DNA from 3 places in the Streptomyces sp. NPDC023527 genome. Region 1 is predicted to be linked to each of the others. Evidence: riboswitches for the same ligand, from Rfam matches in the RefSeq annotation. Region 1 holds a riboswitch; each other region holds the start of a gene.
The links. A riboswitch is a leader RNA that binds a small molecule or an ion and turns the genes downstream of it on or off. The one in region 1 is predicted to bind cyclic di-AMP.
Positions count from the first base shown of each region.

Region 1 (10,188 bases):
GGCATCGACGGCGGTGTCCACCTGGGGCCGAACGCGGTGCCGGCGCTGGCACGGGAGGGGTACGGCCGACTGACCGTACGCCCCGGGGAGCTGGCCGGGACGCTCGGTTATCCCGGCTCCTGGCGGATCGCCCGGCGCCACTGGCGGTACGGCGCGGGTGAGGTGCGGCGGTCCCTGTCCAAGCGAGCCTTCACGGAGGCAGTGCGCCGGCTGCTGCCGGAGGTGGTGGCGGACGACCTGATACCGGCGCCGGCGGGGGTGCGGGCCCAGGCGGTGCTGCGGGACGGCACGCTGGTGGACGACTTCCTGTTCGCGCAGTCTCCGCGCATGGTGCACGTACTGAACGCACCGTCGCCGGCGGCGACGGCCTCGCTGCCGATCGGGCGGGAGGTGGCGAGGAGGGCGCTGGCGGTGCTGGGGTGACAGGAAGCCGTGCGCACCCGTGTCCGTACAGGAGAGCTCTCTGCCGTACGCCCGGACCGCGACCCGGAGCCTTACCTCGACACGCCCGTAGAATTGGAAGCACTGTGTCCGAGAATCTTGCCCCCACCCCAGCCACCAGCCGCGACGGCCTCACCGGCCCGGCGTCCGAAGACGCCCGTACGGCTGCCGCCGCCCGCAGGCGCGAGCCGATGTTCCCCGACGGCCCGGCGCCGGATCCGGCGGGCTCGCACCACGAGCGCCGCATCCGTTCGTTCCAGCCGCGCCGCAGCCGGGTGACCACCGGCCAGGGCGAGGCCCTGCGCCGCCTGTGGCCGAAGTGGGGCCTGGACATCGACGGCATGCGCCGCCTGGATCTCGGCGAGCTGTTCGGCGACCCGGAGCTGCCGGTCGTCCTGGAGATCGGTTTCGGCATGGGCGAGGCCACGGCGCAGATGGCGGCCGCCGACCCCGGCACCGGCATCCTGGCCTGCGATGTGCACACGCCCGGCCAGGGCAACCTCCTGGGCCTCGCCGAGCGCAACGGCCTCGACAACGTCCGGGTCGCCAACGGCGACGCGATCATCCTGCTGCGCGAGATGATCGCGCCGGACTCGCTCGCGGGCGTCCGGGTCTTCTTCCCGGACCCGTGGCCCAAGAAGCGGCACCACAAGCGCCGGCTGATCCAGCCGGAGTTCCTGGCGCTGGCCGCCACCCGCCTCGCGCCGGGCGGGCTGCTGCACTGCGCGACGGACTGGGAGCCGTACGCGGAGCAGATGCTGGAGGTGCTCTCCGCCGCTCCGGACTTCGAGAACACCCAGGCCGACGGCGGCTACGCGCCGCGTCCGGACTTCCGGCCGCTGACGCGGTTCGAGGGCCAGGGGCTGGACAAGGGGCATGTGGTGCACGACCTGATGTTCAGGCGGCGGGCGGCGTAGGTCCGGGGCGGGGTCGGGGACGCCATCGGAGGTGCCCTCAAGGGAGGAACCCTCCCGGAGGTGCCCTCAGGGACGCCATCCGGCCAGTGATGAACACAGTGATGTACCCCCCATGGGCGGAAAACCGTCCGTTGTGCGCTCGCGCCCTTGGTTAGGGTCATCGGGTGCATGAGTCCCCGTCCCATCAGCAGCCGACCGCCGGGCTCGCGCCCGCCCTTGGGCAGCAGCCGAGCTTTCCCGCCATGCCCGCGCCGGCGGGCTGGCAGTACAAGCCCCGCCGCGCCCTGTGGGACCACAAAGCGGTGCGCGCCGGCGCGCTGATCCTGCTGCTCGCCCTGTGCGGGCTGGTCATCCTCGCGCTGGTGCGCGAGCAGACCGGCACGGAGGGCTTTGTGGTCGGGCTGGGGCTGGCGGTGCTGCCGGTGCCGCTGCTGGTGGCGGCGTTCCGCTGGATGGACCGGGTCGAGCCCGGGCCCTGGCGGAATCTGATCTTCGCCTTCGCCTGGGGCGCGTGCGCGGCGACCCTGCTGGCGATCCTGGCGAACGGTTACGCCACGAAGTGGCTGCTGACGACGGTCGATGCGGCGCAGCGGGCCGACGCGGACACCTGGGGTGCCACCTTCATCGCGCCGGTGGTGGAGGAGAGCGCGAAGGCGGCCGCGGTGCTGCTGCTGTTCCTCTACCGCCGCCGCGACTTCAACGGCATCGTCGACGGCGTCGTGATCGCCGGTCTCACGGCCACGGGCTTCGCGTTCACCGAGAACATCCTCTACCTGGGCAACGCCTTCGCCAACGACCAGAGTTTCGGCTACTCGGGCCTGGGCTCGACGACGGCCGCGACGTTCTTCATCCGCGTCGTGATGTCGCCGTTCGCGCACCCGCTCTTCACGTCGATGACGGGCCTGGGCTTCGGCATCGCCGCGACCCTTCCCCCGCGTCGCCGGGTAGGGCGCTTCCTCGTACCGCTGGCGGCCCTGCTGACCGCGATGGTCCTGCACGCCGTCTGGAACGGTTCGGCGACCCTGCCGGCCTTCGGCTTCCTCGCCGTCTACAGCCTCTTCATGGTCCCGGTCTTCGGCGTCCTGACCTGGCTGACGATCTGGTCCCGCCAGAACGAGCTGCGCACCATCCGCGCCCACCTCCCCGCCTACCAGGCCGCCGGCTGGCTCACCCCGCCGGAGCCCATCGCCCTGTCCTCGATGCGCGCCCGCGGCATAGCCCGGGACGTGGCCCGCCGCACGGCCGGCCCGGCGGCGGCTCGCACGGTGGCCGAGTACATCTCCTTCGCGACGTCCCTGGCCTTCCTCCGCCAACGCGCCCTCAACGGCACCGCGGGCCCCGACTTCACGGCACGGGAGCAGGAACTGCTGCACCACTTGTGGCAACGCAAACACGTGGCCCAACCCCCACTGGCACAGGCTTCAGCGGCGGTGCCACGTCCGTTCGTGCCGGTGCAGCAGGGGTGGCCGGTACAGCAGCAGGGGTGGCAGGGGATGGGACGGCATCGCTGAGGCCGCCGGCGGGTGGCTGAGTCACACCGGCCCCCTGCGCCGCGCTGTGCGGAGTTAGCCTCAGAAGGGTTGTTCTCGATGCGGAGGTTTCGTGATGGCTGAGGTTCCGACGTCTGTAGTGGCTGCCGGTGGGCTCGTAGGGGGCTATGCCGTAGCCCGGTGGACCAAGAAGCGGCCGCTGGGTGGGGTGGCTCTGGCTGTTGCCGGGGGGCTCGCCGCTCGGCAGTGGGCCGGGACCGTGGGGCCGCAGAAGGCTGCCGCCCTTACCGGGCTTTATGTCGCCGCCTTCGCCGGGTCACATCCCCTGGCCAAGAAGGTCGGGGCCTGGCCTGCTGTGTTCGGGGTGGCCGGTGGGGTGGCGCTGGCTTCCTGGGTTGTGGAGAGCCGGGCCTGAAGGTTTGAAGGGGTGTGGGGGCCCGAACCCGGCCCCCCACACGTCGCAGGTCTACGCCGACGCTTCCGTCAAGCGCGTCAGTTCCGCCTCCGTCAGCCTCAGGTCCGCCACCGCCAGCAGCGCCGGCAGCTGGGCGGCCGTGCGGGCGCTGGCCAGGGGGGAGGCGACCGTCGGGCGGGAGGCCAGCCAGGCCAGGGCCACCGTCGCGACCTCGGTGTCATGGGCCGCGGCCACCTCGTCCAAGGTCGTCAGGACGCGGCGGCCGCGCTCGGACTCCAGGTACTTGCCGGCGCCCCCCGCGCGGGCGCTGTCCACCGTGGCGCCCGGGCGGTACTTGCCGGTGAGGAAGCCGGAGGCCAGGGCGTAGTACGGGACGGCGGCGAGGCCGTGGCGGGCGGCGATGTCCGCCAGGTCGCCCTCGTACGTCTCGCGGGAGACCAGGTTGTAGTGGGGCTGGATGGCGACGTACTTCGCCAGGCCCGAGGCGTCGGAGAAGGCGAGGGCCTCGGCCAGGCGGTCCGGGGTGACGTTGGAGGCCGCGATCTCGCGGACCTTGCCCTCCTTCACCAGGGCGTCGAGCGCGGTGATGAACTCCTCCACCGGCACCGACGGGTCGTCGTAGTGCGTGTAGTAGAGGTCGATGTAGTCGGTGCGCAGGCGGCGCAGGGACTCCTCGACGCCCGACTTGATCGTGGTCGCGGAGAGGCCGCGTGCTTCGGGGTAGCCCGCGCCGATCTTGGTGGCCAGGACGATGTCGGCGCGGTTGCCGCGGGCGGCGAACCAGTTGCCGATCACCGTTTCCGATTCGCCGCCCTGGTTTCCGGGGGCCCAGGCGGAATAGACGTCGGCGGTGTCGATGAAATTGCCGCCCGCCGCCGCGTAGGCGTCCAGGACCGCGAAGGACTCCGCCTCGTCCGCCGTCCAGCCGAAGACATTGCCGCCGAGGGCGAGCGGGTGGACGGAGAGGTTGCCGATCTTCTTGTGAGTGTCAGCCATGTGTGGGTGCAACTTCCTTGTGGCAGTTGATATTCCGCCCCCCTTGGCCGATGGGATGCCCTATTGCGGTGCCGGCGCCGGCAAGGGCTCCTTCCGCCGCGTCGACAGCGGTGCCGCGATCGATTCCAGCGAGCGCCGTTCCGCCCGTACCGCCAGGAACGCCGCCACCAGGCCGGCCGCGCACATCAGCGCCGCGCCGATCCGGAACGCCAGCACCGTGTCCCCGACGACGCCGCTGCTCGTCAGGCCGGAGAACAGCAGCGGGCCGCTGATGCCGCCCGCCGCCGTGCCCAGCGCGTAGAAGAAGGCGATGGCCATGGCCCGGGTCTCCATGGGGAAGATCTCCGACACCGTGAGGTACGCGCTGCTCGCGCCCGCCGACGCGAAGAAGAGGACGACGGCCCAGCAGGCGGTGAGGGTATGGGCGGTCAGATGGCCGGCCCCGAAGAGCCAGGCCGTGCCGAAGAGGAGGAGGCCGGACAGCAGATAGGTCGACGAGATCATGATGCGTCGGCCGAGGGTGTCGAAGAGCTTGCCGAGCAGCAGCGGGCCCATGAAGTTGCCCGCCGCGATCACCGCGAAGAAGTAGCCGGTGCGGGAGGTGGACACGTCGAAGAACGTGGTCAGGATGGCGCCGAAGCCGAAAGTGATCGCGTTGTAGAGAAACGCCTGGCCGATGAAGAGCGACAGGCCGAGGATCGCGCGCCGACGGTAGTCGGAGAACACCGTGCGGGCGATTTCGCCGAAGGTGATGGCGTCCCGCTGGTGAATGGTGATCTCGCCCTCGGGCGGCGGGAGTTCGGTGCCCTTCTCCGCCTCGACGCGCCGCTCGATCGACGTCACCAGCTTTTCGGCCTCCTCTCCCCGCCCGTGGATGAACAGCCAGCGGGGACTTTCCGGCACATGGCGGCGTACGACGAGGATGACCAGGCCCAGGACGACGCCCAGCGCGAAGGTCAGCCGCCATCCCACGTCCGGCGGGAAGATGGCCGTGTCCAGCATCGGGATGGACAGCAGCGAACCGCCGACCGCGCCGAGCCAGAAGCTGCCGTTGATGATCAGGTCGACCCGGCCGCGGTAGGTGGCGGGGATCAGTTCGTCGATGGCGGAGTTGATGGCCGCGTACTCGCCTCCGATGCCGAAGCCGGTCAGGAAACGGAACGCGAAGAACCACCAGGAGGAGAAGGAGAGCGCGGTCAGCGCGGTCGCCGCCAGATAGACGGCGAGGGTGACGATGAAGAGCTTCTTACGGCCGAACTTGTCGGTCATCCTGCCGAAGAACAGCGCCCCCGAACACGCCCCCGCCACATACAGCGCCGCCGCCAGGCCCGTGACCTGGCCGGATGTGATGGGCAGGCCGCTGCCCTCCTCGGACAGCCGGCCGGCGATGTTGCCGACGACCGTGACTTCGAGGCCGTCCAGGATCCATACCGTGCCGAGGCCGATCACCACCGTCCAATGCCAGCGTGACCAGGGCAGCCGGTCGAGCCGAGCAGGCACTGAGGTGGTGATCGTCGCGTTCGTCGTCACGCAGGCCGGGTATCCCCTCGCGCGCCGACCATGCGCGACCGAGGGCCGCGCCCGGCGGGTCTACGGGTTCAGGCCCCGCGCCCGCAGCCACGACAGCGGGTCTATCGGCGAGCCGCCACCCGGCCGTACCTCCAGATGGAGATGCGGGCCGGTGACGTTGCCGGTCGCGCCGACCCTGCCGATCACCTCACCGGCGGCGACCTTGCCGGACGTGACCACCATCGACGACAGATGACAGAACCACAGCTCCGTCCCGTCATTCAGCCGCAGCACGACGCGGTAGCCGTAGGCGCCCGCCCACCCGGCCTGGACGACCGTGCCGCCGGTCACCGCCCTGACGGGCGTGCCGGTCGGGGCGGCGAAGTCCTCGCCGGTGTGGTTCGCGGACCACATATTGCCCGCCTGCCCGAAACCGGCGGTCAGGGTGTACGAGCCGACCGGGAGGGTGTACGAGCCCGAGCGCGACCCCGAACCCGCGTGGGAGCGGTCGGTGCCGGCGGACCTGCCGGTGCTGTTGCTCTTGGCCGGAGCCTCTTTCTTCACCGGTTTCTTATCCGGGCTCTTTCGCGCAGGCGCCGCCTCCGCCGCATGCTCGGCCTCGGCCCCTTCCCGAGAGGCGGCCTTCCCCTCCGAAGTCTCCCCCTCCGAAGCCGCCGCCTCCGCTTCGGCGGCCTTCGCCTCGGCGGCCTTCTCCGCCGCCGCCTGCCGCTGCGTCCGCGCCGCCGCCTGCGCCGTGGACTCGCGCGCCTGGTCGTCGGCGGCGCTCTGCTGGTGCTCGGCCTGCTGGAGGATGCGGGCGCGGAGCGCCTCGCCGGCGTTCGCGGTGCCGCGGGCCGCCTCCTCGACGGACAGGCCCGCCTGACTCAGCGGCTGGTCGGCGCCGGGTGCCAGGGGCGGCGCCACAGAAACAGAATCATTCGTACCGGATGTCCCGCCGCCGGTCAGGAACGCGCCCACGCCGGGTATCCGCGACAGGTCCGGCATGGATATCGGCGTCGCCGGACGACTCTGGGCGCTCGCCATTCCGCCGGCGCCCACCGCCGCCATGACGCCGACGCCGAGCACCGCGCCGCTACGGGCCATCGTGCCGCCACGCTGTTTGACGACCCGGTGCCGACCACGGGCCGGGGTGCCGGGCTGGGGCTCGTATGCCGGTTCCGCCGGTTCCGGTTCATGAACCGGTGCGTATGTCGACTCGTATGTCGGCTCGTACGTCAGCCCGGACTCCGGCCCGGATATCGGCCCGGATATCGGCTCGTACCCCGACGGCACACGCGGCCCGTACAGACCGTCACCGCCGGCAGGCTCGTTGGTGGACGCCACGAAGGCGCACTCCTTTCCTTCCTTCTCGCCTACCGGGTTAGCTGACGGGTTCGGAGCAGGAAGGTCTCCTACGAGCCGGAGTGCGGCCCGATTCACCCCAGGGTGGTGGTTCCCCGGTTCCCAGATGCTGCTGGTGGATCAGGTGCTGCTGTGCCCGAGGGATTCGGCGAAGGCGCACGGTGCCGCCACTTGCGGCGGGTGTGACGACCGTACGCCGTTATCGAACGTTAATAGACCTGACGGCCGGAATCCAAGCCGAAAGCGTGAACTGGCGGGCCTTGGCCCGACTTTGCCACTTCGCAGCGCCATTCCTCGGAAAGCGTTCGGATCACGACCGGCTACGGACGGTATCGGCCGCCTTCTGCGCGGCGGCCGTCGTCACCCCGGCCGTCTCCGTCACGGCGTGGTGGTGGCGCCCGTCACCGCGACGGAGTGCCAAGAGGGCCATGTCGTCGGCGTTCTGACCGCCCGAATGGCGGGAGACGTCCACGACGAGGACGTCCAACAGGGCCTCGGGGCTCCTGAACGGTCGGCCCGCGAGGCGCCTGCGCGGGTCGTAGAAGACGCCGTTCCCGTCCCTGGCCTCGGTCATCCCGTCGGTGAACAGCAGCAATGTGGCCCCCGTGGGGAACGCCCACTCCTCCGCCCGGTCCGGCCACGCCCCCAACTCCCCCATCCCCAGCGGCAGCGCGGGCACGCTGGGCTCCGCCTCGCCGACGCGGCCGTCCGGGTAGAGCAGAAGGGGCGGCGGATGGCCGCGGTTGAGCAGGCGCAGCACGGGGACGTCGGCGGGCATCTCCGCCAGGACGGCGGTGGTGAAGCCCTCGAACTGATCCAGGTTCGCGCGCCGGGTGCCCTCTCTCTGCAACGCGCGCTCCAGCCGCGCCGCGACCCCCTCCAGGGTGCTCTCCTGCTCGGCCGCCTCGCGGAAGGCGCCGATCACCACCGCGACCGCCTCCACCGCCTCCAGCCCCTTGCCACGCACGTCGCCGACGATGACGCGTACGCCGTACGGGGTGTCCTGGACGGCGTACAGATCGCCGCCGATACGGGCGTCGGCCTGGGCCGCGACATAGCGCGCCGCCACCCGCAGCGCACCGATGCGGGCCGGGGGTACGGGCAGTACGGCGCGCTGCGCCGTCTCCGCGATGCCCCGGGCCGAGGCGAGCTGCCGATGTCGGCGGCGGGCGATGCGGTTGATGCCGAGGGCGAGGAGGGAGACGACCGCGATGGTGAGGACCTCGGTCACCGACCGCGCGGAGTCGTCCGCCCGCTCGTAGAGCTCCAGCCCGATCGCGGCGGCCACGGCGGCGAGGGCGGTGGCGGCGGTGGCGCGCAGGGAGTAGAGGGACGCCGCCACGAGAGGGGCGGCCGAGAGGAAGGGGGCGCAGGTGTAGGAGGGCGGGGTGCAGAGGTCGAAGACGACACCGCCGCCGATCAGGACGGCCGGGAGCCGGTGTGCGGCACGGCCCGCCGCGCGGGCTCCCCGCGACCGCGAGTGACCGTTGCGCTCGGTGGGCCGGGCGCCCGGTGGGCGGCCGGCGGGTTCGGAGCGGCGCCGGGGACGGTCGGGGCGAGGACGCCCGGGATGCCCGGCACTCCCGGCACTCCCGGAACGATCGCGTCCGGGGCGCTCGGAGCAGCGTACGGGCGTGCTGCGCGCGGTTTCCCGCCCTGGCCCGTCTCGCTTCCCCACCGTGCTCTCTCCTGACCGGCCGACCCGCACATCACCCCTCCCACCCTTACGGGTGCCGCCCGCCGAGTCGAACGCTGATGCGCCATCCGGGGTGCAATTCGTACGGGGTTCAGGGGTGCGTGGGGGGCGTGCGGCCGGACAGGGGGCGCACAAGGGGGCTCAGCGCCCGGCAGATCCGATCGGCGCCCAGCTGATCCGATCAGCGTCCACCGGGTCCGATCACCGGGTCCGATCGGCGCCGGCGCACATCGCCGGGTGCGCAAGGGCGCGCACCCGGCACCGTGCGTCAGGCCGTGGAGGAGCGGCGGCCGCCGCCGGTACCGCCACCGCTGCGGCGCGGCCGGCCCACGGCGTTGCCGGGGCGGGGGCCACCGGAACGGCGCGAGCGCTCGCCGCCGCCGTTGCCGGCACCGAAGCCGCGGAAGCCACCGCCGCCGTTGCCACCGGAGGAACCGGAACCGCCGGTCTCCGTGCGGGTGCGGGTGCGGCCGCCCCGGCTGCCGCGCGAGCCGCCGGAGCCGCCCGTCGCGCCGGACCCGGAACCACCGCGCGAGCGCGACGACTTACCGGCGCCCTGCGGCTGGGGCTGTACCGGCGGCGTGATGACCACCGCGACACCACTGGGCTCACGCGCACCGGTGATGCGGGCGAGCTCCGGGTCGCGGGGGTGGGTGTTGATGACGTTCGGGGTGATCTTCGCCGTGGCCATCATGCGGCTCATCTCGCGCCGCTGCTCGGGCAGGACGAGGGTGACGACCGTGCCGGACTCGCCCGCGCGCGCCGTACGGCCGCCACGGTGCAGGTAGTCCTTGTGGTCGACCGGCGGGTCGATGTTCACCACGAGGTCGAGGCCGTCGATGTGGATGCCGCGCGCGGCGACGTTGGTCGCGACCAGCGCGGTGACCTGGTCGGTGCGGAACTGCTCCAGCGTGCGGTTGCGCTGCGGCTGGCTCTTGCCGCCGTGCAGCGCGGCGGCCCGTACGCCCTCGGACAGCAGCTTCTTCACCAGGCGGTCGGCGCCGCGCTTGGTGTCCACGAACATGATCACGCGGCCGGGACGGGCGGCGATCCGGGTGACCGCGTCCTTCTTGTCCTGGTCGGTGAGGTGGAAGAGGTGGTGCTCCATGGTGGAGACCGCGCCCACCGACGCGTCGACGGAGTGCGTCACCGGGTCGGTGAGGAAGCGGCGCACGAGGCGGTCGACGTTGCGGTCCAGGGTCGCGGAGAACAGCATCCGCTGGCCGTCCGGGTCGACCTGGTCGAGCAGCTTGGTGACCTGCGGCAGGAAGCCCATGTCGGCCATCTGGTCGGCCTCGTCGAGGACCGTGATCGTCACGTCGCCGAGCTTGCAGTCACCGCGCTGGATGAGGTCCGCGAGGC
Region 1 covers NZ_JBVHJJ010000001.1:738,629-748,816, reverse strand. Annotated here, with positions in the region: gene lhgO (L-2-hydroxyglutarate oxidase) at 1-423, shown strand, start outside; gene trmB (tRNA (guanosine(46)-N7)-methyltransferase TrmB) at 528-1,358, shown strand; gene ACZ303_RS03475 (PrsW family intramembrane metalloprotease) at 1,523-2,869, shown strand; gene ACZ303_RS03470 (hypothetical protein) at 2,964-3,263, shown strand; gene ACZ303_RS03465 (aldo/keto reductase) at 3,315-4,259, opposite strand; gene ACZ303_RS03460 (MFS transporter) at 4,320-5,789, opposite strand; gene ACZ303_RS03455 (M23 family metallopeptidase) at 5,850-7,112, opposite strand; cyclic di-AMP (ydaO/yuaA leader) riboswitch at 7,124-7,267, opposite strand; gene ACZ303_RS03450 (PP2C family protein-serine/threonine phosphatase) at 7,441-8,808, opposite strand; gene ACZ303_RS03445 (DEAD/DEAH box helicase) at 9,095-10,188, opposite strand, start outside.

Region 2 (10,188 bases), on a different contig from region 1:
GTTCCGTCTCACCGTCGACGCCGACGCCGAGCGCGTACGCGTGGAAGTACACGACCGCAACAGAGGAAGACCTCAACTGCGCCACCCCACAGGAGACGACCCGACCGGGCGCGGCCTGCTGCTTGTCGACGCCATCGCCTCACGGTGGGGCATTGCCCGCGGCCTACTCGACAAGTTCGTGTGGTTCGAGCTCGACCTCAAGAGACCAATCGATCCGCGAGGTAAGACATGGTGACTGCAACCCCGCCCGCCCCCACAGCAGGTCTGCTCTCCACTGTGGTGACCTCGAATTGGGTCGAGAACACCACCCTCGGCCGCATGGCCTATCTCCTCATCGGTCACCCGCCCGCCCGCCGCCAGAACGAGACGACCGAATCTCTCGAACAGGCCATGCGCGGACTCGGCTCGGCCCTTGGGCTGCGCCCGGCGTCCGAGCCGATCCAGCACGCCGGCGACCGCGTCATGGTGAGCGACGGCGGCACCCGAGCCGCACTCATGATCAACGACAGTAGCCAATGCCTCCGACTTCGGCCCCCCGTCGCCGAATGGTCCCGTCACGTCAAGGGCGGCGGGCTCATCTGTATCGTGCTCGGACTCCTTCCGCTCCCGCCATATGCCGATCATCGGAAGATCTCCGAGTACGTGCAGACGGCCGTCATGGCTGACCGCGCCCTGATGGGGGCCTCATGGATCACCAGTCCCCGAGAATGGGAGACCAGCGGAGGCAGGCCCGTCATCCAACCGGGCCACCCGGCCGACGACGAACCCGTGCGGCGCCGCGCGTTCATCAGCAGCCTCGCGGGCATCGCGAACGGATCGCCCCTGTGACCCGCCCCGACATCACCGCGCGCGCCAATAGGGGCATCCTCTGGCGGTTATGGTCCTGGCTCCGCCCCGGCGCAGGGAGGCGCCCGGCGCCGGCGATTACTCGTGATGCGGAAGGGCGCGAAACGAGCCCCAGGTCGCCAGTCCGCGGACCGACCCGGAGCCACGTAACTTCGCTTCCCCACACCTCCGGCCCGCCCGCCATGCCGACTCCCTGCATGCCCGCCGCGGTCCGCGCCCACTACGCGCCCGTCATGTGCAGCTGCGGGATCGCGCGCCACGCACGAGGGACGCGGTTCGTCCCTTCGACCACCCCGTGAATCCGAGAGGAAGGCGACCCATGTTGGTGAACCCGGCCGCCGAAGGTAGAAGCCGCGCTCCTGGCCACCCGATCACCGCTTCGGTGCTGTTCACGAACAGCCGAAGGCAGATCCTGATCGTGCGACCTACGAAGCAGGATGCACCGTGGCAGTTACCGGGCGGAATCGTTGAGCACGGGGAATCTCCGCTCGACGCCGCCCGCCGGGAGGTACGTGAAGAACTCGGCCTCAGCATCGACATGCGCCGCCGCGACCTCATCGCCGTCGAATGGCTAGCAGCCTCCAGCCACGAACGACGAGACCGCCTAGCGTTCGTCTTCGCCGGTCCCGAACTGGACTCCACCAAAGACGAAAGCATCACCTTGCAGCGCACCGAGCTCGCCGCGTGGCGATGGGAGCCGCCCGACAGCGCTCTGCGGCTCCTCCACCCACGGATCGCCCACCGCGTCGCGGGCCCGCTCCACAGCACCGACATGAAAACCACCTACCTCGAGACTCGACAGGCGGAAAAGACATCATGACGGACTTCCCCGAGCGCATCTTGCGTATCGGTACCCGAAGCTCACCCATGGCACTTGCCCAAACCGAACACGTATCGGCCTTACTGCGCGATCTCGTGCCCGACCTCCACATCGAGGTGAAAGCCACCACGACCGAGGCCGACCTGTGGCAAGGCGACCTCGCCCAGCTCGGCGGCAAGGGCCTCTTCGTCAAGGCCATCGATCAGCAGCTCCAGCGCGGCGAGATCGACATGGCCATCCACTGTCTCAAGGACGTGCCCGGCGACGTAGCGATGCCCGAGGGGCTGATCTTCGCCGCCATGCTCCCCCGAGCGGACGTTCGGGACGTCCTCTTGGCCCCGGAGGACTCGCCGGTGAAGTCGCTCGACGACCTCGACGCCGGCGCCACCGTGGCCACCACAGCCGTTCGCCGAAAAGCTCAGATCCTCGCGGTGCGCCCCGACCTCAACGTCGTCAGGGTCCGCGGCGCCGTCGGCACCCGGCTGGAGAAGCTGGACGGCAAAAAGGGGGACCTCAAGGCGGACGCGATGGTTCTCGCCCGTGCCGGCCTCGAGCGCCTCGACCTCGCCGACCGCATCCGGTACGAATTCCCCATTCACGAGATGCTGCCGGCCGTCGGCGCGGGCGTGCTGGCTCTGGAGTGCCGCCGCGACGACGGTCCCGTCGCCGGCCTGCTGGAGCGGCTGAACGATCCCAAGACGCAGACGGAAGCCACCGCCGAACGAGTGATGCTGCACGGCCTGCGTGGCCACTGCAACAGCCCCATCGCCGGGTACTGCGTCACCGAGCCCGACGGACAGCTCTCTCTCCGGGGCATGGTCTTCTCGCGGGACGGTTCGAAGTTCGTCCACGCCCACATCTGGGGCGAGCGAAGCAATGACCCTGGCGTCCTCGGCGCCCGTGTCTGCGCCGAGCTGCTGCGCCAGGGCGCCCGCGACATCATCGAGGGCATCCCCCACTGACGAAGGACCCGACACGATCCCCGCCCGCGCCCCTCCCCCGGGGCCGCGGGCGGGGCTCTTCTATGGCCACGGCGACATGAAGCGGGCCGGCCTGGGGGTGATCGCCCCGGGCCGGCCCGCTCTGCTGCTGTCCGAGCGCCCGCCTCAGCACACAAGAACGGGCCACCCGTGATCCTCATCACGGATGGCCCGTTCTCTTCTCAACGCCGTGCCGCCTCAGGTCGAGGCATCACCGCAGGTCAGCGGTCTGCCTTCTCGGCCCACACCGCTTCTGCTGTTTTGGCGGCAATGCCGTCCAGGATGTCGTGCTCGCTCACGACGACCTCCTCGGCCCCCGTCCGCTCCATCACGCACTGCAGGACGAGCGCCCCGGCGGCGATGACGTCGACCCGGCCCGGGTGCATCACGGGGATGGCCGCGCGCTGTTCGTGGGTCGAGGTCAGCAGCATCGCGGTGATCTCCCGGACGCGCTCCAGCGGGATGCGCGAGTGGTGGATCACCGACCAGTCGTACGCGTCGAGGCCCAGCGCGATCGCCGCGACCGTGGTGACCGAGCCGGCCAGGCCCACGAGCGTACGGGCCTCCGCCAGCGGAACTGTCTCCTCCGCCAGGTCCAGCGCCGCCTCGATATCGGCCCGTATCGCCGCGATCCGGTCGGGCGTCGGCGGGTCGACGACCTCGCCGTCCACGACGAGGTGACGCTCGGTCATCCGCACACAGCCCACGTCCACGCTGCGGGCGGCCCGCACATGGTCGTCGCCGACGACGAACTCCGTGGAGCCGCCGCCGATGTCCACGACCAGATACGGCTTGGCCAGGTCGTCACGGCCCGTCAGTTCCTTGGTGGCGCCGGTGAAGGAGAACTCCGCCTCCTGGTCACCGCTGATCACCTCGGGCTCCACGCCCAGGATCTCCACGACGCCGCGCACGAAGTCCGCGCGGTTCTCCGCGTCGCGGGACGCGGACGTCGCCACGAAGCGGGTGCGCTCGGCCTTCAGGTCGCGGATGACGTCCGCGTACTCCCGGCACGCGGCGAACGTGCGCTCCAGCGCCTCGTCCGCCAGCCGGCCGGTGCGGTCCACGCCCTGGCCCAGCCGGACGATCCGCATCCGCCGGTCGAGCTCGGTCAGCTCGCCGGTCGCCGGGTCCAGATCGGCGACCAGGAGCCGGATGGAGTTCGTACCGCAGTCGACCGCCGCGACACGCGTCACTTCTCGTCACCTCCGCAGGGGTTCACGCACGGGCCCTTCGCCCACCACTCGGGCAGCATCGCGATGGCCTCGTCGCCCAGCGGGTTGACGCCCGGGCCGGCGGCCAGCGAGTGACCGACCAGGACATGCAGGCACTTCACGCGGTCCGGCATGCCGCCGGCGCTCGGGAAGCCCTCCAGCACCTCGATGGCGTCACGGCGCGTGATGTAGTCCTCGTGCGCGGCGCGGTAGGCGGCGGCAAGCTCGGGGTCCGTCGCCAGCCGGGCGCTCATCTCCTTCATGACGCCGTCCGCCTCCAGCGTGCCGATCGCGGAGGCCGCGCGCGGGCAGGTGAGGTAGTACAGCGTCGGGAACGGCGTGCCGTCCTCCAGCCGCGGCTGGGTCTCGACGACGTCGGGGTTGCCGCAGGGGCAGCGGTGGGCGATGGCGCGCAGGCCGCGCGGCGGCCGGCCGAGCTGCTCCTTGAACGCCGCGATGTCCGCGTCGGTGGGCTCGGTGGGCTCGGTCTTCGGAGGAGGGGTGTCCATGTGCTCGCTCGTGCTCGGTCTTCTCGGAATCGGGGTTCGGTGGGCGGCTCAGGAGGCGTCCGCGGTGTCCACGCCGTCCCAGAGGTTGCTGTACCAGGGGCGGTCCGCGGTGCCCTGGTCCCTGGGCCGCTGGGCGGAGGCGCTGCCGTCGACCACGCTGTAGCCGGTCTCGCCCGGGCGTACGTAGTGCAGGTGCTCGCGCGCCTGTTGCTCGACGTACGCCGGGTCCTCCAGGCGCGCCTTGCGGTCCAGCAGCAGCTGGACCTCCTCGCGCGCCCGCTCGGTCTGGTGCCGTTGGTCGGCGATGTCCGAGCGCTGGGTGACCCACTGGCGCATGGGGTAGGCGAGCGCGACGACCAGCGAGCAGACGACGAGCGCGAGGAGGGCCGCGCGGCCGGTGAGCCGGGAGCGGCGGGGCGGCTTGGCGCGGTAGACCCGGGCCGTGGGGCCCTGGATGAGCGCCGAACCGAGCGCCTTGAGCCTGACAGCGGTGGAGAACCGGTCAGCCGCCACATCGCCTCCCCGTTACGAACGTACGTCCCCGGCCACGGTACGGGACCGTGGCCGGGGACGTAGTGAGGCTAAGCCCTTCAGCCCTTGAAGCGCGGGAAAGCGCTCCGGCCGGCGTACACCGCGGCGTCGTCGAGGATCTCCTCGATGCGCAGCAGCTGGTTGTACTTGGCGACGCGCTCGGAGCGGGCCGGGGCGCCGGTCTTGATCTGACCGCAGTTGGTGGCGACGGCCAGGTCGGCGATGGTGACGTCCTCGGTCTCGCCGGAGCGGTGGGACATCATGCACTTGAAGCCGTTGCGCTGGGCCAGCTCGACGGCGTCGAGGGTCTCGGTCAGCGAGCCGATCTGGTTGACCTTGACCAGCAGGGCGTTGGCGGCGCCCTCCTCGATGCCGCGGCCGAGGCGCTCGGGGTTGGTGACGAACAGGTCGTCACCGACGATCTGCACCTGGTCGCCGAGGCGGTCGGTGAGGGTCTTCCAGCCGTCCCAGTCGTCCTCGAACAGCGGGTCCTCGATGGAGACCAGCGGGTACGCGGCGACGAGCTCCGCGTAGTAGTCGGTCATCTCGGAGGCCGAGCGGGTCTTGCCCTCGAAGTTGTACGAGCCGTCCTTGTAGAACTCGGAGGCGGCGACGTCCAGCGCGAGCGCGATGTCCTGGCCGGGGGTGTAGCCGGCCTGCTTGATGGCCTCGAGGATGAGGTCGAGGGCCTCGCGGTTGGAGCCGAGGTTCGGGGCGAAGCCGCCCTCGTCGCCCAGGCCGGTGGAGAGGCCCTTGTCCTTCAGGACGGCCTTCAGCGTGTGGTAGACCTCGGCGCCCCAGCGCAGGGCCTCGGAGAAGGACTCCGCGCCGATCGGCGCGATCATGAACTCCTGGATGTCCACGTTGGAGTCGGCGTGCGACCCACCGTTGAGGATGTTCATCATCGGAACGGGCAGCAGGTGCGCGTTCGGGCCGCCCAGGTAGCGGAACAGCGGGAGGTCGCTGGCCTCGGACGCGGCGTGCGCGACGGCGAGGGAGACGCCGAGGATGGCGTTGGCGCCGAGCGAGCCCTTGTTGTCGGTGGCGTCCAGGTCGAACATGGCCTGGTCGATCAGGCGCTGCTCGGTGGCGTCGTAGCCGACGAGCTCCGGGCCGATCTGCTCGATGACGGCGAGGACGGCCTTCTCGACGCCCTTGCCGAGGTAACGGTTCTTGTCACCGTCACGGAGCTCGATGGCCTCGAAGGCACCGGTCGAGGCGCCGGACGGCACGGCGGCACGGCCCGTGGAGCCGTCGTCGAGGCCGACCTCGACCTCGACCGTGGGGTTGCCTCGCGAGTCGAGGATCTCGCGAGCTACGACGACGTCGATGGACGGCACGAGGGTCTCCTTCATGTGTGTCTGGAGTTCTGCACCCCGAGCCTAACGGGCCCCGGAGGGTCCCCCTGCCGTCGGATCGCCTTCTCGGGCCCGGAAAGCGGAAAGAACAACACAAACGCCGAGATCACGGGACGAATGGCCGGGGTGTTCGCCGAGCGGTGAACCGGAGCGGGAACCCTCGGGAAACGGCGGAGCCCCGCTCCGGCGCACGCCCGGGGGGCGCGTCGGAGCGGGGCGGTCCGCTGCGGGTGGAACGGGGGCGCGGCGCGGGGGCCGGCCCGCCGGGTCAGCCGAGGTGCAGCTGCTGGCCCGGGAAGATCAGGTCGGCGTTCTCGACGACGTCCTTGTTCAGGTCGTAGAGCTTCTCCCAGCCGCCCTTGACCTTCTTGGCCTCGGCGATCTTGCCGAGGGTGTCGCCTTCCTTGACCTGGTACTCGCCGTCGCCCTTCTTGAAGGACTTCGGGGCGGCGTGCTTCGGGGCGCTCTGCTTCGGAGCCGGGGCCTCGTCCTCTTCGACGGCCTGCGGCGCGGCGTGCTTGGGCGCGGCCTTCTTCGGCGGCGTCTGGCGCTCGCTGCGGTCGGCGTGCGACTTCGTGGAGGTGGTGGAGCGGTCGGCCTTGGCCGAACCGGAACCGGTGTCGACGTTCGCCTTCGCACCACCGGCGGCCAGACCGGTGCCGGGGGCGCAGCCCCAGGCACCCGGGCCCTGCATGGCGAGCAGCTTCTCGGCGACGGCGATCTGCTGGCTCTTGGAGGCCTGGTGCGGGTACGCGGCGTACTTGCCGCCACCCGCGGCGTCCCAGGAGCTCTTGGAGAACTGCAGGCCGCCGTAGTAGCCGTTACCGGTGTTGATGGACCAGTTGCTGGTCGACTCGCACTGGGCGACCTTGTCCCAGGTGTCGACGGAGGCGGCGTTCGCGGACGAGGCGATCATCAGCGGGGCCGCGACCGCGGCGCCGGTGACACCGGCGAGCGTGACGATGCGGACGGCCTTGGACGGACGACGGTGCTTGCCCTTGGACATGAGTCGTTTCCTCACCGACGCCTACGAGGTGAGCTGTCGGGTTCGGGCTAGTGAGTTCGCCCGGCCGGCTGTGCGAGCACATCCGGCTTCACCCCAAGCCGTTCCGGCCCCCGCCGGTCGCTGACCGACGGACCGTTCCGGCGCCTACCTTGGTTCCCCCGCTCCTGCCTACGGCGCTTAACGCGACGACTCCGCCGGCCGCCGGCAGGATTCGGCGTGGCGGCCGTGGTGCTCGCGGTGGCGAGCGGTCACGACGGTAAACACAGTCGGGCTGAGGGTTCAAACCCCTCTTTCCAGCCACAGTTGACCCAAGTTACCCCCGGAAACATGACATTTGCGCAGGTGGGAGCAGGTGGCTGAAGTTCGGGAGGATGCCCTTCCGTCAAAAGGCAGGGAGACCCATGTCTCACTTTCGACTGGAACGGACATTCCCCCCGAACTATCGCACTATTTACCTATCTCAAGGCGCTGACCAGGAAGGATCAGATCCGGATCGGATCCGACCACCTTCTCGTTGCCCTCGTACAGCGAATGCCAACCACCCTTGACGGAGTGCTCCTCGGCGATGGCTGACAAGTTGTCACCCGGACGCACGGTGTAGTCGCCGGCCTTCGGCTGCTCCGTACGGGCGTCGCCGCGGGACGGGCGCCCGTCGTCCGAACGCGGCGGTTCCGCGCGGTGCTTGCCCGTGCCGTCCGAGCCGTCCGCATCGTCCGAGCCGTCCATGGCGGAGCTGCCAGGGAGGTGCGAGGGGGGCGGAAGGGGCAGCGGGGGCATGCTCGACGGGGAGTTGGAGGGCGACGGCGTGGACGAGTCGCCGGGAGCCGGGATTTCGGTGGGGTCGTTCGTGGGATCACCCGTGGGGTCGCCCGTGGGCGTGGCGCCGGGGTCCTTGCGGTGCTTGCCGCCCTCCGGCTGACCGCTCGTCGGGGCGGAGGGCTCGGGCTTCGGCGAGGTGGGCGCGGAGGGGGTGTGCTCCGGCGTGCGCGAGGCGGGCGCCTCCTTGGCCGGCGCCTCCTTCGTGGGCTCGTCCTTCGCCGGCTCGTCCTTCGCGGGCTCCTCGGCCGGCTCCTCCGCGGGCTCCGGGGACTTCGCGCTTCCGGGGTTGACCTCGGGGGCCTTGCTGTCCTTGGCCAGGCCGGCCGACGTACCGCAGTTCTGCCAGGTATCCGCGCCGCCGCTCTGGAGGATCTTCTCCGAGACGGCGATCTGCTGCGAGCGGCTCGCCAGGTCGGGGCGCGGGGCGTACACCCGGCCGCCGTACTGCTCCCACAGCTCCTGCGTGAGCTGGAGTCCGCCGTACGAGCCGTTGCCCGCGTTGGCGCTCCACATCCCACCGCTCTCGCACTGGGCGACGCGGTCCCACGTCGGGGCGTCGGCCGCGTTCGCACCGGTGGCCGCGAGCAGCGGCATGGCGAGCGCGGAGCCCGTCACGCCGGCCGCGACCACGATGGCGGGTACCTGGCGGGGTCTGCGATGTCGACCGTTCCCGGAGCGCATGCGATGGCCTCTCGTGTGGCTGGGCGGATGTGGTCGTCGAACATAGCGACGGGCCCCGTGAGTCACAAGCAGATGTAGCGCAGGTCACGTGCAGGTCACGTGATATGAGGCGGGGTCATCTGGTAGGTACATCGAACTCGACGGGCAGCGTGCGCAGTCCACGCATGATGAGCCCGCCGCGCCAGCGCAGGTCGTCCGGATCGGCCGCCAGACGCAGGTCGGGAAGGCGGCGCAGCAGGGTCGCGAGGGCGGCCTGGCCCTCCAGCCGGGCGAGCGGGGCGCCCAGGCAGTAGTGGATGCCGTGCCCGTAGCCGAGGTGCTGGTTGTCGCGGCGGGCGAGGTCCAGGGTGTCGGGCTCGGCGAACCGCTCCGGGTCGCGGTCGGCGGCGGCCAGGACGACGAGGACGGGGTCGCCCTCGGTGATGCGCCGCCCGCCGATCGTCAGGTCCTGGGTGGCGAACCGCCAGGTGGCGAGCTCCACCGGTCCGTCGTAGCGCAGCAGCTCCTCGACGCCGGTCGCCAGCAGGCTCTCGTCGCCTTCCGCGAGGGCGCGTTGGAGGCGCTCGCGCTGCTCCGGGTGGCGCAGCAGCGCGTAGGTTCCGTTACCGATCAGGTTCACAGTTGTTTCGAAACCGGCGAAGAGGAGGATGAAGGCCATGGCCGCGGCCTCGTTCTCGGTGAGGTGCTCGCCGTGGTCACTCGCCCGGATCAGTCCGGAGATGAGGTCTTCGCCGGGGTTCTCCCGCTTGCGGTGGATGAGTTCCGCGAGATAGGTCCGCATCTTCTTCACCGCGCGGGCGACGCCGCCGCGCGGCCCGCCGCCGTGGCGGATCATCATGCCCGCCCAGTCCCGGAAGTCGTCCTGGTCCTCGCGCGGGACGCCGAGCAGGTCGCAGATGGCGTAGATGGGGAGCGGGAAGGCGAACTCGTGGATGAGGTCGGCCTCCCCTCTGTCCACGAACGCGTCGATGAGCTGATCCGTCAGCTCCTGCACGCGCGGGGCGAACTCGGCGACCCGGCGCGGGGTGAACGCCTTGGAGACCAGCCGGCGCAGCCGGGTGTGGTCCGGCGGGTCGATGTTGAGCAGGTGCGTCATCAAATTGGCGCTGCGCTCGCCGGGGATGCCGACCTTGCCCTTGCCGTGGGCGGACTCGGAGTGGTGCACGGGGTTCTTCGAGAGCCGCTGGTCGGCGAGGGCCTGGCGGGCGTCGGCGTAGCGGGTCACGAGCCAGGCCTCGACGCCGCTGGGCAGGGCGGTGCGGTGCACGGGGGCGTGCTCGCGCAGCCAGGCGTACGCCGGGTAGGGGTCGGCGGCGAATTCCCAGGTGAACAGGGGCGGGGCGGGGGGCGTGGCGTTCTTGTCGGGCACGCCCCGACGCTACTAGGGGTGTCCGGGCGCGGCTCAGTGGCCGCCGGGCCCACGGCTG
Region 2 covers NZ_JBVHJJ010000003.1:136,004-146,191, forward strand. Annotated here, with positions in the region: gene ACZ303_RS07585 (ATP-binding protein) at 1-235, shown strand, start outside; gene ACZ303_RS07590 (hypothetical protein) at 319-828, shown strand; gene ACZ303_RS07595 (NUDIX domain-containing protein) at 1,166-1,666, shown strand; gene hemC (hydroxymethylbilane synthase) at 1,663-2,628, shown strand; gene ACZ303_RS07605 (Ppx/GppA phosphatase family protein) at 2,868-3,839, opposite strand; gene ACZ303_RS07610 (DUF501 domain-containing protein) at 3,836-4,366, opposite strand; gene ACZ303_RS07615 (FtsB family cell division protein) at 4,415-4,879, opposite strand; gene eno (phosphopyruvate hydratase) at 4,957-6,237, opposite strand; gene ACZ303_RS07625 (transglycosylase family protein) at 6,524-7,261, opposite strand; cyclic di-AMP (ydaO/yuaA leader) riboswitch at 7,265-7,447, opposite strand; gene ACZ303_RS07630 (transglycosylase family protein) at 7,709-8,710, opposite strand; gene ACZ303_RS07635 (cytochrome P450 family protein) at 8,877-10,130, opposite strand; gene ACZ303_RS07640 (DUF6479 family protein) at 10,164-10,188, opposite strand, start outside.
Region 2: linked by a shared signal. The riboswitch ahead of ACZ303_RS07625 (transglycosylase family protein) and the one ahead of ACZ303_RS03455 (M23 family metallopeptidase) in region 1 are both predicted to bind cyclic di-AMP.

Region 3 (10,188 bases), on a different contig from region 1:
CCGCGGCCGACGACTGGCGGGAGCTGGCCGACTATCTGGACCTCGCCCGCCGAAGCCCGGCCTGACCGGGCTCCGCTGTCCTCCCTCGTCATCCACCGCATTCGCCCAAGGAGCCCGGCCATGGATCGCCGAACCCGTACCCGTACCGCCCTGAACTCAACGTTTCCCACCCTGCTCGCCGTTCCCGCCTGCTGCCTCCTGGCCGTGGTCGGCGCGGCGCCGTGGGACATCCTCCTCGCCCTGCCCGTCGCGCTCGTTGTGCACGCCGTCGTCAACTTCGTCCGGCTGCGGCCCGAGCTCCGACGCTGATTCCCGCACCAATTCCCGCGGCCGGTCGGACCGGTCGTCCCACCCGGCCCCACCGCCGGGCGCGTCACAGCCTCCACGCCCGGCGGCCAGGTGTGTTGCCCGGAGGGGACGGCGGGGCTCAGGCGTGGATGATGATCTGGGCGATCAGCGCTATCCACCACGCCAGGGGAATGATGGCCACCAGGGCGGCGGGGCGGCCGGTCATCGGCTTTCCCGGGTTGAACTGCGGTCCGGGCTGGCCGGGGGCGGGCTCCGGCAGCTTGTTGATCTTCGCTCGGGCGGCGAGGTTGACGCAGATGGTTATCGGGTTGAGCAGCACCAGGGAGAACGGGCTCCACCACCCCTGCCACAGGGTCTTGGTGGTCATGTCGCGGAAGACGGCGGTGCCGCACGTGCGGCAGTACGGCCCCTCCAGGCTGGAGAAGCGCATCAGCAGGACGAGGCCCTGGTGGCTGCGGATGGTCGTGCTGACGGCGGGGAAGGCGCCGCAGAACCGGCAGTGGGGATGCGGTCCGGCCGCATGCGTCGGCGCGGGGGCGACCGGCTGTCCGTACCCCTGGGGCGGGTAGGGGGACTGCTGAGCCGCCGACTGCCCGTAGGGGCTCGCCTGCGGGTAGGCCTGCGGCTGTCCGTAGGCCGGGGCGGCCGGCCCGGTGGGGTGGTTGCCGGGAACGGGCGGGGTGGGTGTCGTCACGAGTTTTCCTTGTTGCACGAGCGTCGGACGTTGGGCTGAGTGAGAGAAGTTACATGGTCAGGGCTGGTTCCACCGCCCTGAGGGGTGGCGGAGCCCGCCGGCCGGCCTGGAGTGGGTCGCCCCGCCCGGAGTTGACGGCGACCGCCGGACGGGCGTCGGGAAGCCGTGAGCACGGCGGCGGTCGCCGCTATCGCGCCGGGCGGATGGAGAGGGCGTGGCGGAACTCGTCGCGGGGGTCCCAGCGGGTCTTGATCCGTTGCAGGCGGGGGTAGTTGTCCTTGTAGTAGAGGGTGTGCCACGGAGTGCCGGAGGTGTTGAGCGCGGGGTCGGCGAGGTCGGTGTCCGGGTAGTTGATGAAGGAGCCGTCGCTCGCCTCGCCCGGGACGGGCACGCCGCCGCTGTCGGCGTACATGGACCGGTAGAAGTCGCGCACCCACGCGAGGCGCGGTGCGGGGTCGTCCTGCGGGGCCTCCCAGCCGGTCATGTAGATCGCCTTGAGGATGGAGTCCCGCTGCGCGACGGCCGTCGCGTCGGGCGGGGTCGTATTGACCTTTCCGCCGTAGGAGACCAGCCACAGCGATCCGTCGATTTCGGCGCCCGCCTTGCCGGACAGCCGACCGTGGACGACGTCGATCTGTCGGTCGGTGAAGCGCTTGCGGAGATAACCGGATTTGATTTTGAAGGGCGCCGGGGGCGTCTCCTGTACGTTCGCCGCGGCCTGGAGCCACGGTTGGCTCTCGTGCCCGCGAGTGGGCCGTGCCCCGACTCCCCGGCCGACCGCGGCGACGTAGTCGTCCATCAGCCGCAGCGCGCCGGGCCCGGTGGAGTCCAGGTGGCCGACCAGGGAGATGGTGCCGGTCTTGCGGGTGTTGAGCATCAGGACGCTGATGCCGCGAAGCCGACGCCGTCGCGGAGGGCGGGGGGTCAGGCGGAGGAGCAACCACCGCTGCTGCAACTGGAGCTGGAGCACGAGCTGCCGGAGGAGCAGCTCGAACCGGAGCAGCTTGTGCCGGAACAGCTGTAACCGCTCGAACAACTGGAGTGGCCGGCCCCGACGGTGGCATGGTTCGAGGAGCGCCTGCCACGACCGCGGCGGGAGGCCCCGCTCGAGCGCGTTCGGGCGGCTTTCCTGAGCTTCTGCCGCAGCAGTCCGTCGGGCAGGGCATCGACCCCCGACACGGCGATCACCCCCGCGGTCCCCGCCGGGTGGAGCTCCGGGGAGAGCACGCTCCAGGGGCCGTCCTTCCTGATGTCGCGGGCGAACTGCTCGCCCTGACGCGTCCGGTCGTCCCGCCGGGCCCGGGGGCGCCACTTGACCTGCCCGACCACTCCGGCGGCGACCAGCGCGAGCAGGAGGAACGGCGCGGGGTACGAGCGGGGCTGGAACAGCAGCACGAGCGCGGTGACGGCGGCGATCGCCAGGCCCACGATCTGAAGGTCGGCGGCGCGCCGCCAGCGGGTCCTGGCCGTCGGCGACATGAGCAGGCCCTGGCCGGCCAGCGAGGCTTCGACCGCGTCCACGGCGTCGTCGAACTGCAGCGACGTCCGCAGCCTGCGCAGGGAAACGGCCCAGTCGCCGCCGCAGCGCGCCAGAAGGGCGCGCTCCATGCCGTTGTGGGCGATGGCGCCGACCACTCCGATCCGCCCCTGCGGGTCCAGGGATATCCGCCCGTCCTCGTGCATGACGGCGATCACGGTGTCCGCGAGCCGACCGCGGCCGCCCAGCAGATAGGCGGTCTCCAGCAGGCCCGGTTCACCGCCCGGGGGTACGGGCGTGCCGGGGCCGTGGACTCGGCGGCGGGCGGTGAGCAACCACGCCGAGGAGGCGAGCAGGGACAGGAGTGCCACGACGATGGCGACGAACATGGGTCAGCCTTTCCGGTCACGCGTGAGGCGAACGCCGCGGAGTGCCGCCACGACGCGGCCGAGGACACCGGGCGCGGCAGGTGTCGCGGGCGCCGTGCGGTCGGCCAGCCAGCGGGCCAGCCGGCGCCGGTGCTCGGGAGGGATCTCGGGAGGGGTCGAGGCGTCGCCGGCCAGCAGGTGCCGGACGAAGTCCAGGGTGTCCTGGTGATAGCCGTCGGCCATGGGGCGATCCCGGGCGTAGGCGAGGAACAGGGGCCGGAAGTCCTCACCGAGGATGTCCGCCGGCTCCGGTGCCACCTTGGCGGCGACGTCGGCGCGCTTGGTGAGCAGTGCCCGCCGCTGGACCAACAGCCGTTGCCGGTCGAAGCCCTCGGGCGGCGGGGAGCCGGCGACGAGGGTGGAGAGCAGGGCGTGCTGGGCGAGGGCGAGCCGCTGCCGAGCAGCATCTGCGGTGGTGGGGAGGGCGTCAGACACGCTGCGCCCCGACGACCGTACGGATCGCGTCGAGTTCGGCGGCCAGCTCACCCGCCGTGGGGAAGTGGTCGTCGCGTTCGAGCAGGACGCCGGGCGGGGTGACGCGGGAGCAGAGCAGGTCGAGTACGTCGAGGACGGGCGGGCCCACGGGGTGGGCATGGCTGTCGTGCCAGAGCCCGTCGCGCTCGAAGCCGCCGGCCACATGGACGTAGGCGATGGCCTCGACCGGCAGCTCCGCCAGGGCGGTCTCCGGGTCCTCGCCCCGGTTGACGTGGTTCGTGTGGAGGTTGGCCACGTCGACGAGCAGCCGCACCCCCGTCCGCTCGACCAGCTCGGCGAGGAACCGCCCTTCGGTGAGCTCCTCGCCGGGCCAGGTCAGGAACGCGGCGATGTTCTCCAGGGCGAGCGGTACGGGCAGCAGGTCCTGGGCGATACGGACGTTCTCGCACAGCACGTCGAGGGCGTCGCGGGTGCGGGGCACCGGCAGCAGGTGCCCGGCCTCGACACGCGGGGAACCGGTGAGCGGGCCGCCCGCCCGTACGAAGGCGATGTGCTCGCTGACCAGGGGCGCGCCGAGTGCCTCGGCCTTCTCGGCGAGGGCCACCAGCCGGCCGAGATCGGGGCGGTCGGCGCCGCCGAGGCCGAGCGAGACACCGTGCGGGATCACGGTCGTACCGCGGTCCCGCAGGCGCTGGAGGGCGTCGGGGAGGTGGCCGGGGCAGATGTTCTCCGCCACGACCTCCACCCAGTCGACGCCGGGCAGGCGGGCGATGTCGTCGGCGATCTCCGGTCGCCAGCCGATACCTGTCCCAAGAGCGTGCATGGCCCCGTCCCCCCGTGCTCAATCCGTGGCCGTGTCTTCGATGGGCAGGTGATTCCCGCCGTGCACCTTGCAAAACCTTGATCGGCAGATCTAGGGGAGAGATCAGGGTTCAGGTCGTCCCACAGGCAGGGGAAGGGGCCGGGCAGCGCCGCTCACGCACTCGAACCGGTGGAGTCCGCCACTCGTAAGGGCGAGATCGCGTGACGGCCGGGCGCGGCGGCGCCACCCTCTCCCTGTGCACGCCCGTCACCGCGGGCCTCGCACCCCGACCGTGCCGGATCGTGCCCGACCTCTTCGACAAGGAGTCTTCCCATCAACGTTCGCCGTTCCCTGACCGCCGCCTTCGGCGCCCTCGCCCTCACCGCCGGGCTGTCCGCCGCGGCGTCGGCGGCCCCCGCCGCCGAGCGGATCTGCGGCTTCTACAAGACCGCCGGCGACGCGTACTACAACCACTGCACGCACGACGGCTCACGTGTGGTCATCAAGGTGAGGGCGGCTCACGCACCCGACTACGAGAGGTGCGTCGGTCCCGGCCGCTCCTGGCTGGGGAAGGCCGGCCGGATCCAGGGCGCGCACTACGCCGACCGCACCTGCTGACCCCGACCGCGACGCATCGATGCGCCACCCCCGAAGGGAGCGGCGCATCGATTCTTCTTAGGCCGTACGAGTGAGGGGACGGGTTTCCGAGGACGCGGCGGGCATGCAGACCTTCCGGGTCATCACGCCCCAGGAGGCTGAGATGAGACGCATCCGCTCGCGCACCCACATCCCTGTCCTGGCCGCCGCCGTACTGCTCACCATCGGCATGACGGCAGGAGTGGCACAGCTCCCCGACAGATCGACCGCACACGAACCGGCCCAGGCCGCCGCGCCGTTGGACGGCACCGGGCTCCGGGCCTCGTCGTGATCGCCCCGCCGTATGAGACCGCCGGCGGGAGGTGAGTCGCCCGGTCGGGCAGGGACCCGGCGCACGCGGCCCCGCGCCCGGTCCTCAGCCGCCCGGCCGGCAGCGACGGCGGTAGTAGGAGTAGGTCAGAGCCAGGACCAAAGGGCCCCACAGGACGAACAGGCCGCTGACCGTGACGGCCAGCATCTGCCACCACACGCTGCCGTACGCACCGTCGGAGAAGCCTGCGAGGTGGAACGTACAGAGGAACCAGTCGACCAGCAGACCGGTGAAGAAGAGACCGCCGAGCGTGCCGGGCACGATCACCGCGAAGGGCGGGACGCGCCTGCCACGGAGCACCGGCACCCAGCGGGGCACGATCTCGCCCCACTCGCGCACCAGGACGAGGCAGAGCAGCGCGAAGGTCTCGGACAGCAGACTGAGTCCGGCGACGTAGGACACATTGGCCCACCGTCCCCACGTCATGTGCGGACCGTCGATGCCCATCATGAAGTCGAACCCGATGGGCAGTCGCCACAGACATACAGGGAGGGCCAGCAGGGGCATGAGGCGGACCGCACGCACCGCCCAAGGCGGCACAGGCCGCTCGGTCCCTGTCGCCACCGTCGTCGCACTCATCTCGCTGATCGCCATGTGATCACTCTTGCGGGTCCCCGGCTCCCGAGGATCACGCGCGGGGACGAGCCACCTCCCCCGCGCGGTGGAGACCCGGCTCACCCGGCCGTCGCGGTGACGAGCACGTCTTGCGCACCCCTCCCCCGCAGCTGTGAAGGTGTGGCGGAGGAAGGGCCGTTCGGAGGTGAAGTGAGCGGTATCCGGACAGCCGCGGCCCTTCCTGTCCGCTCACCGCTCAACGGGGCGTCCTCGCCGGACGCGCCCGTTGACGAGGGCGACCATCGGAGCGCCCGCGGACACGGAACCCGGGCGGCCGGTCCGCATCCACGACCGAATGTCGCTCTTGAACACCGTCCGAACCCGTCGCGACACTGAGCGGTGATTGACATGGACGCGACCGACTCATCGGCGTCCCTCTCGCGCCCGTGCCCCCACCTCATCACACGGACGTCCACATCTCGCGTACGCCCTCCACGCCCGGACATGATGTCACCGGGCACTCCCCCACAGGAGGTCACGAGTGATCCACTCACGCATTCCCGCACGCCTTACGGTCCTGACCGGTACGGCTGCCGCGCTCCTGGCGACGGCGGCGCTCACGCTGCCGAGCGCCCACGCGGCGCCCGTGCCCGCCCCGCACCCGCTCTCCGCCACCCAGGCGGCCGAGCTCGGGCAGCGACTCACCGCGGATCTCGGCGCGGACGTCACAGCCGGCTCGTACTACGACGCCGCGGCGCGCAAGCTCGTCGTCGGCGTCCTCGGCGAGGCGGCCGCCGCGAAGGTACGGGCCGCGGGTGCCGAGGCCAGGACGGTCGCGCACTCGGCGGCCGAGCTCGCCTCGGCGCGCGACACCCTGAAGGAGAAGGCCTCCATCCCCGGGACCACCTGGGCGGTCGACCCGAAGAGCGACAAGGTCGTCGTCACCGCGGACAGCACGGTCGAGGGGGCCGGGCTGACGCGACTGGAGAAGGTCGTCGCGGGCCTGGGCGACAAGGCCACGCTCAAGAGGACGGCCGGTAAGCTCCGTCCGCTCATCGCCGGCGGCGACGCCATCTGGGGCAGCCGGGTGCGCTGCTCGCTCGGCTTCAACGTCACCAAGGACGGCAAGCCGTACTTCCTGACCGCCGGGCACTGCGGCAACGCGTCGCCGGACTGGTCCGCCTCCCAGGGCGGCGCGAAGATCGGCTCGACCGAGAGCTCCACCTTCCCCGGTCACGACTACGCGATCGTGCGCTACACCGCCGAGGTCGAGCACCCCAGCGCGGTGGACCTCTATGGCGGCACCCAGAACATCGCCCGGGCGGCCGAGGCGACCGTCGGCGAACGGGTGCGGCGCAGCGGCAGCACCACGCAGGTCCACGACGGCGTGGTCACCGCTCTCGACGTCACCGTCAATTACCAGGAGGGTGCCGTCGAGGGCATGATCGGCACCACGGTCTGCGCCGAGCCGGGCGACAGCGGCGGAGCGCTCTTCGACGGCGACGCCGCCCTCGGTCTCACCTCCGGTGGCAGCGGCAACTGCTCGTCCGGCGGTGAAACGTTCTTCCAGCCGGTACCGGCCGCCCTCCAGGCGCTCCAGGCCCAACTTCCCTGACACGCGGACAGCCTGGCCTCCCTGACGCGCGCCGACACCAGCACACGGCCCCCGCCGCCCGTCTCCGGGCAGCGGGGGCCGTGTCCGCGCGTACGGGCCTCGTGGTGCGGGGCCCGGGGCGCCGGGCGTCAGTTGACGCGCCCGTACCAGACGCCGCTCGTCCAGATCTTCTCCAGCCGGACGGACGCGCCGGGCTTGGGCGAGTGCCAGATCTTGTTGTCGCCGGCGTAGATGCCCACGTGGTAGACGTTGCTGCCGGAGTGGAAGAAGACGAGGTCTCCGGCCTGGCGGGAGCCGGCGGACAGGTGCCGGGTCTTGTTGTACTGCTGGGCCGCGGTGCGCGGCAGCGTCTTGCCGACCTTCTTGAAGGAGTAGAGCGTCAGGCCCGAGCAGTCGAACCGGTTGGGGCCCGCGGCGCCGTACTGGTAGGGCGAGCCCTTCTTGGAGGCCGCGACCTTCAGGGCGGCCTGGCCCGCGGTGGCCGCCTGCGCGTCACCGGACAGGCCGGGCAGCAGCATCGAGGCGGTCACGGTGGCGGCGGTGAGAACCGACGCGGCTCCGGCCCGGGAAACGAGCGCGGGTATGCGAGGGAACGCAGACATGACAAAACCCTTCGTCATCCGCCTGCGAAAGATGACCTGTCGGGTTCGGGCTGTCGAAGTTGCCCGGCCATGGATATGGCTTCACCCCAAGGACCACCGCGATCGTGGTCCGTCGTGCTTGGGTCTCCCGCTCCTGCCGATCCATTCGAATCTGCTCCGCACCCGTGCGGCGGCAGGACTCGGCGTCCGCCCGGGTCGCCCGCCTCGGTGACGGGATCTTGTGTTCGATCCAAGATCCTGCATCACGAAGTGCCGGAATCAGGCGTTCAGATGCCCTTCTGTGAACTTCTTCACTTCACGGCCATTCCCGGAACCGGGGTGCGCATTCACACCGCACGGATCGACTGAATCCTTTATTCGCAGCGGAGTTGGGAGATCTCCGCAGGCCGTCGCGCGGAGATCCTCGTAAGTCCTTCGAGAGATCTTCATGGCGACTGAAATCGAGTCACATGGCTTCACGGAAGACGGGTACGCGCAGGGGTGCGCGGCGTCTTTGCGTCAGAAACGGGCGGCGGGCGCGTCGGCGCGGTTCGCCGGAACGGCGTGGGGGTAGCCCTACGGCATGCTCACCCTAGGGATCGAGGAGGAGTATCTTCTGCTCGACCCGGCCACCGCCCTGCCCGTACCGATGGCAGAGCAGGTCTGTGCGGCGCTGGACCTGGAGCCGGTCGTATGCGAGCGGGAGATACAGGCGGAGCTGTTGCAGGCCCAGGTGGAAGTCGCCACCCCGGTCTGTGCGGACCTGGCCGAAGCGAGCAGGCACCTGCTGCGGCTGCGCCACGCGGTGAGCTCCGCCGCCAAGCGGACCGGTTGCCGGATCGCCGCGAGCGGGACGTCACCGCGCGCGGGCCTGGTGCCCGTCCCCGTGACGCGCAGCCCGCGCTATCTGGCCATGCACAGCAAGGCCCCGCAGCTGGTCGACGAGCAGTTGGTCAACGGGATGCATGTGCATATCGCCATCCCCGACCGCGAAATGGGCGTCGGCGTCCTGAACCGGGTCCGGCCGTGGCTGCCCGTCCTGGTCGCCATGGCGGCGAATTCCCCCATGTGGCACGGCCAGGACACCGGGTTCGCCAGCTGGCGCACCGTGGTCTACAGCCGCTGGCCCGTCTGCGGACCGCCCCCGCACTTCGCCGGCCTGGCCGACTACGAGGAGCGGATCGAGGCGCTGTTCGTCGCCGGGGCGATCACCGACCGGGGGCAGCTGTACTGGCAGGCCCGGCTGTCCGACCGGTATCCCACCATCGAGGTCCGGTGTCTGGACGTACAGCTGCGGGTCGACGACGCCGTCATGCTGGCCGGGGTCGTCCGGGCGCTGGTGGCGACCGCCATCCGTGAGGAGAAGGCCGGTCCGCTGACCTCGCACTGCAGCCCGGAGCTGCTGAACGCGGCGAACTGGCATGCGGCCCGGCACGGTCTCGACGGGGTGCTAGTGGACCCCGAGGGCAAGCGGCGCGACGCCGACGACGTCGTGTGCACCCTCCTCGGCCACATAGGGCAGGCGTTGGAGGAGGCGGGCGACACCCAGCAGGTGAACGCGCTGGTCCACCGGCTTCTGCGGCGCGGCACCCCGGCGGACCGGCAGCGCCGGGTGCTGGCCAAGGAGGGCCTGCGGGCGCTCACCGACCTCATCACCGAACCGTGAGCCGGCGGTAGGCATCACCTTCGGGCCCCACCAGGGACCCGGGGCTCATAACGCCGCTCTCGGCAGCTGCCTGCGGATGTTCCCCACCCACTGGGCGCCCGGACGGTCGGTCAGTGAACGAATGGTCCCTCTCCTTCGGCAGCCATTCGGCCCACGGTGACGTTGGCCAGGTCAGCGGCACCCCCGTGACTGCTGACCCGTTCCTCGATCATGCAGTAAGGATGCGATCATTTCTGCCGGGAACTTTTCACTGGAAAAAGTTGCCTATGAAATCGGCTTCCTCTGGCGGTGCCGGTCGTGATATTGGGGGAACACCGTTGGACAAGGAAGCGTTGCAGGCTCTGCTCCGTGAACGACGGGCGCACATCGCCCCGGAGGACCACGGGCTGGCCCGCCCCTCGCGCCAGGGCCGGCGGGCGCCGGGTCTGAGCCAGAGCCAGATCGACCAGCTGTTGCACCGCACCCACGGCACCTACAACCGGCTGGAGACGGGCTCGTACCCCAATCCGCCGGAGGACCTGCTGCGGGACGTCGCGCGGCTGCTGGCCTTCACCGAGCACGAGTGGACGTCGCTGTGGCTCTACGCCGTGCACCGCGACCCCCCGTACCCGCTGCACCAGCGGTCGGGGACGGAGATACCCCGGGCGTGGCAGGACGTC
Region 3 covers NZ_JBVHJJ010000008.1:220,269-230,456, forward strand. Annotated here, with positions in the region: gene ACZ303_RS18115 (MerR family transcriptional regulator) at 1-65, shown strand, start outside; gene ACZ303_RS18120 (hypothetical protein) at 121-309, shown strand; gene ACZ303_RS18125 (hypothetical protein) at 428-1,003, opposite strand; gene ACZ303_RS18130 (BBE domain-containing protein) at 1,191-1,880, opposite strand; gene ACZ303_RS18135 (TIGR04222 domain-containing membrane protein) at 1,928-2,869, opposite strand; partial or broken gene ACZ303_RS18140 (MbnB/TglH/ChrH family RiPP precursor modification enzyme) at 2,873-4,166, opposite strand; gene ACZ303_RS18145 (DUF6355 family natural product biosynthesis protein) at 4,575-4,763, shown strand; gene ACZ303_RS18150 (hypothetical protein) at 4,906-5,073, shown strand; gene ACZ303_RS18155 (hypothetical protein) at 5,158-5,706, opposite strand; gene ACZ303_RS18160 (S1 family peptidase) at 6,209-7,282, shown strand; gene ACZ303_RS18165 (C40 family peptidase) at 7,411-7,884, opposite strand; cyclic di-AMP (ydaO/yuaA leader) riboswitch at 7,889-8,050, opposite strand; gene ACZ303_RS18170 (carboxylate-amine ligase) at 8,447-9,529, shown strand; gene ACZ303_RS18175 (MmyB family transcriptional regulator) at 9,847-10,188, shown strand, end outside.
Region 3: linked by a shared signal. The riboswitch ahead of ACZ303_RS18165 (C40 family peptidase) and the one ahead of ACZ303_RS03455 (M23 family metallopeptidase) in region 1 are both predicted to bind cyclic di-AMP.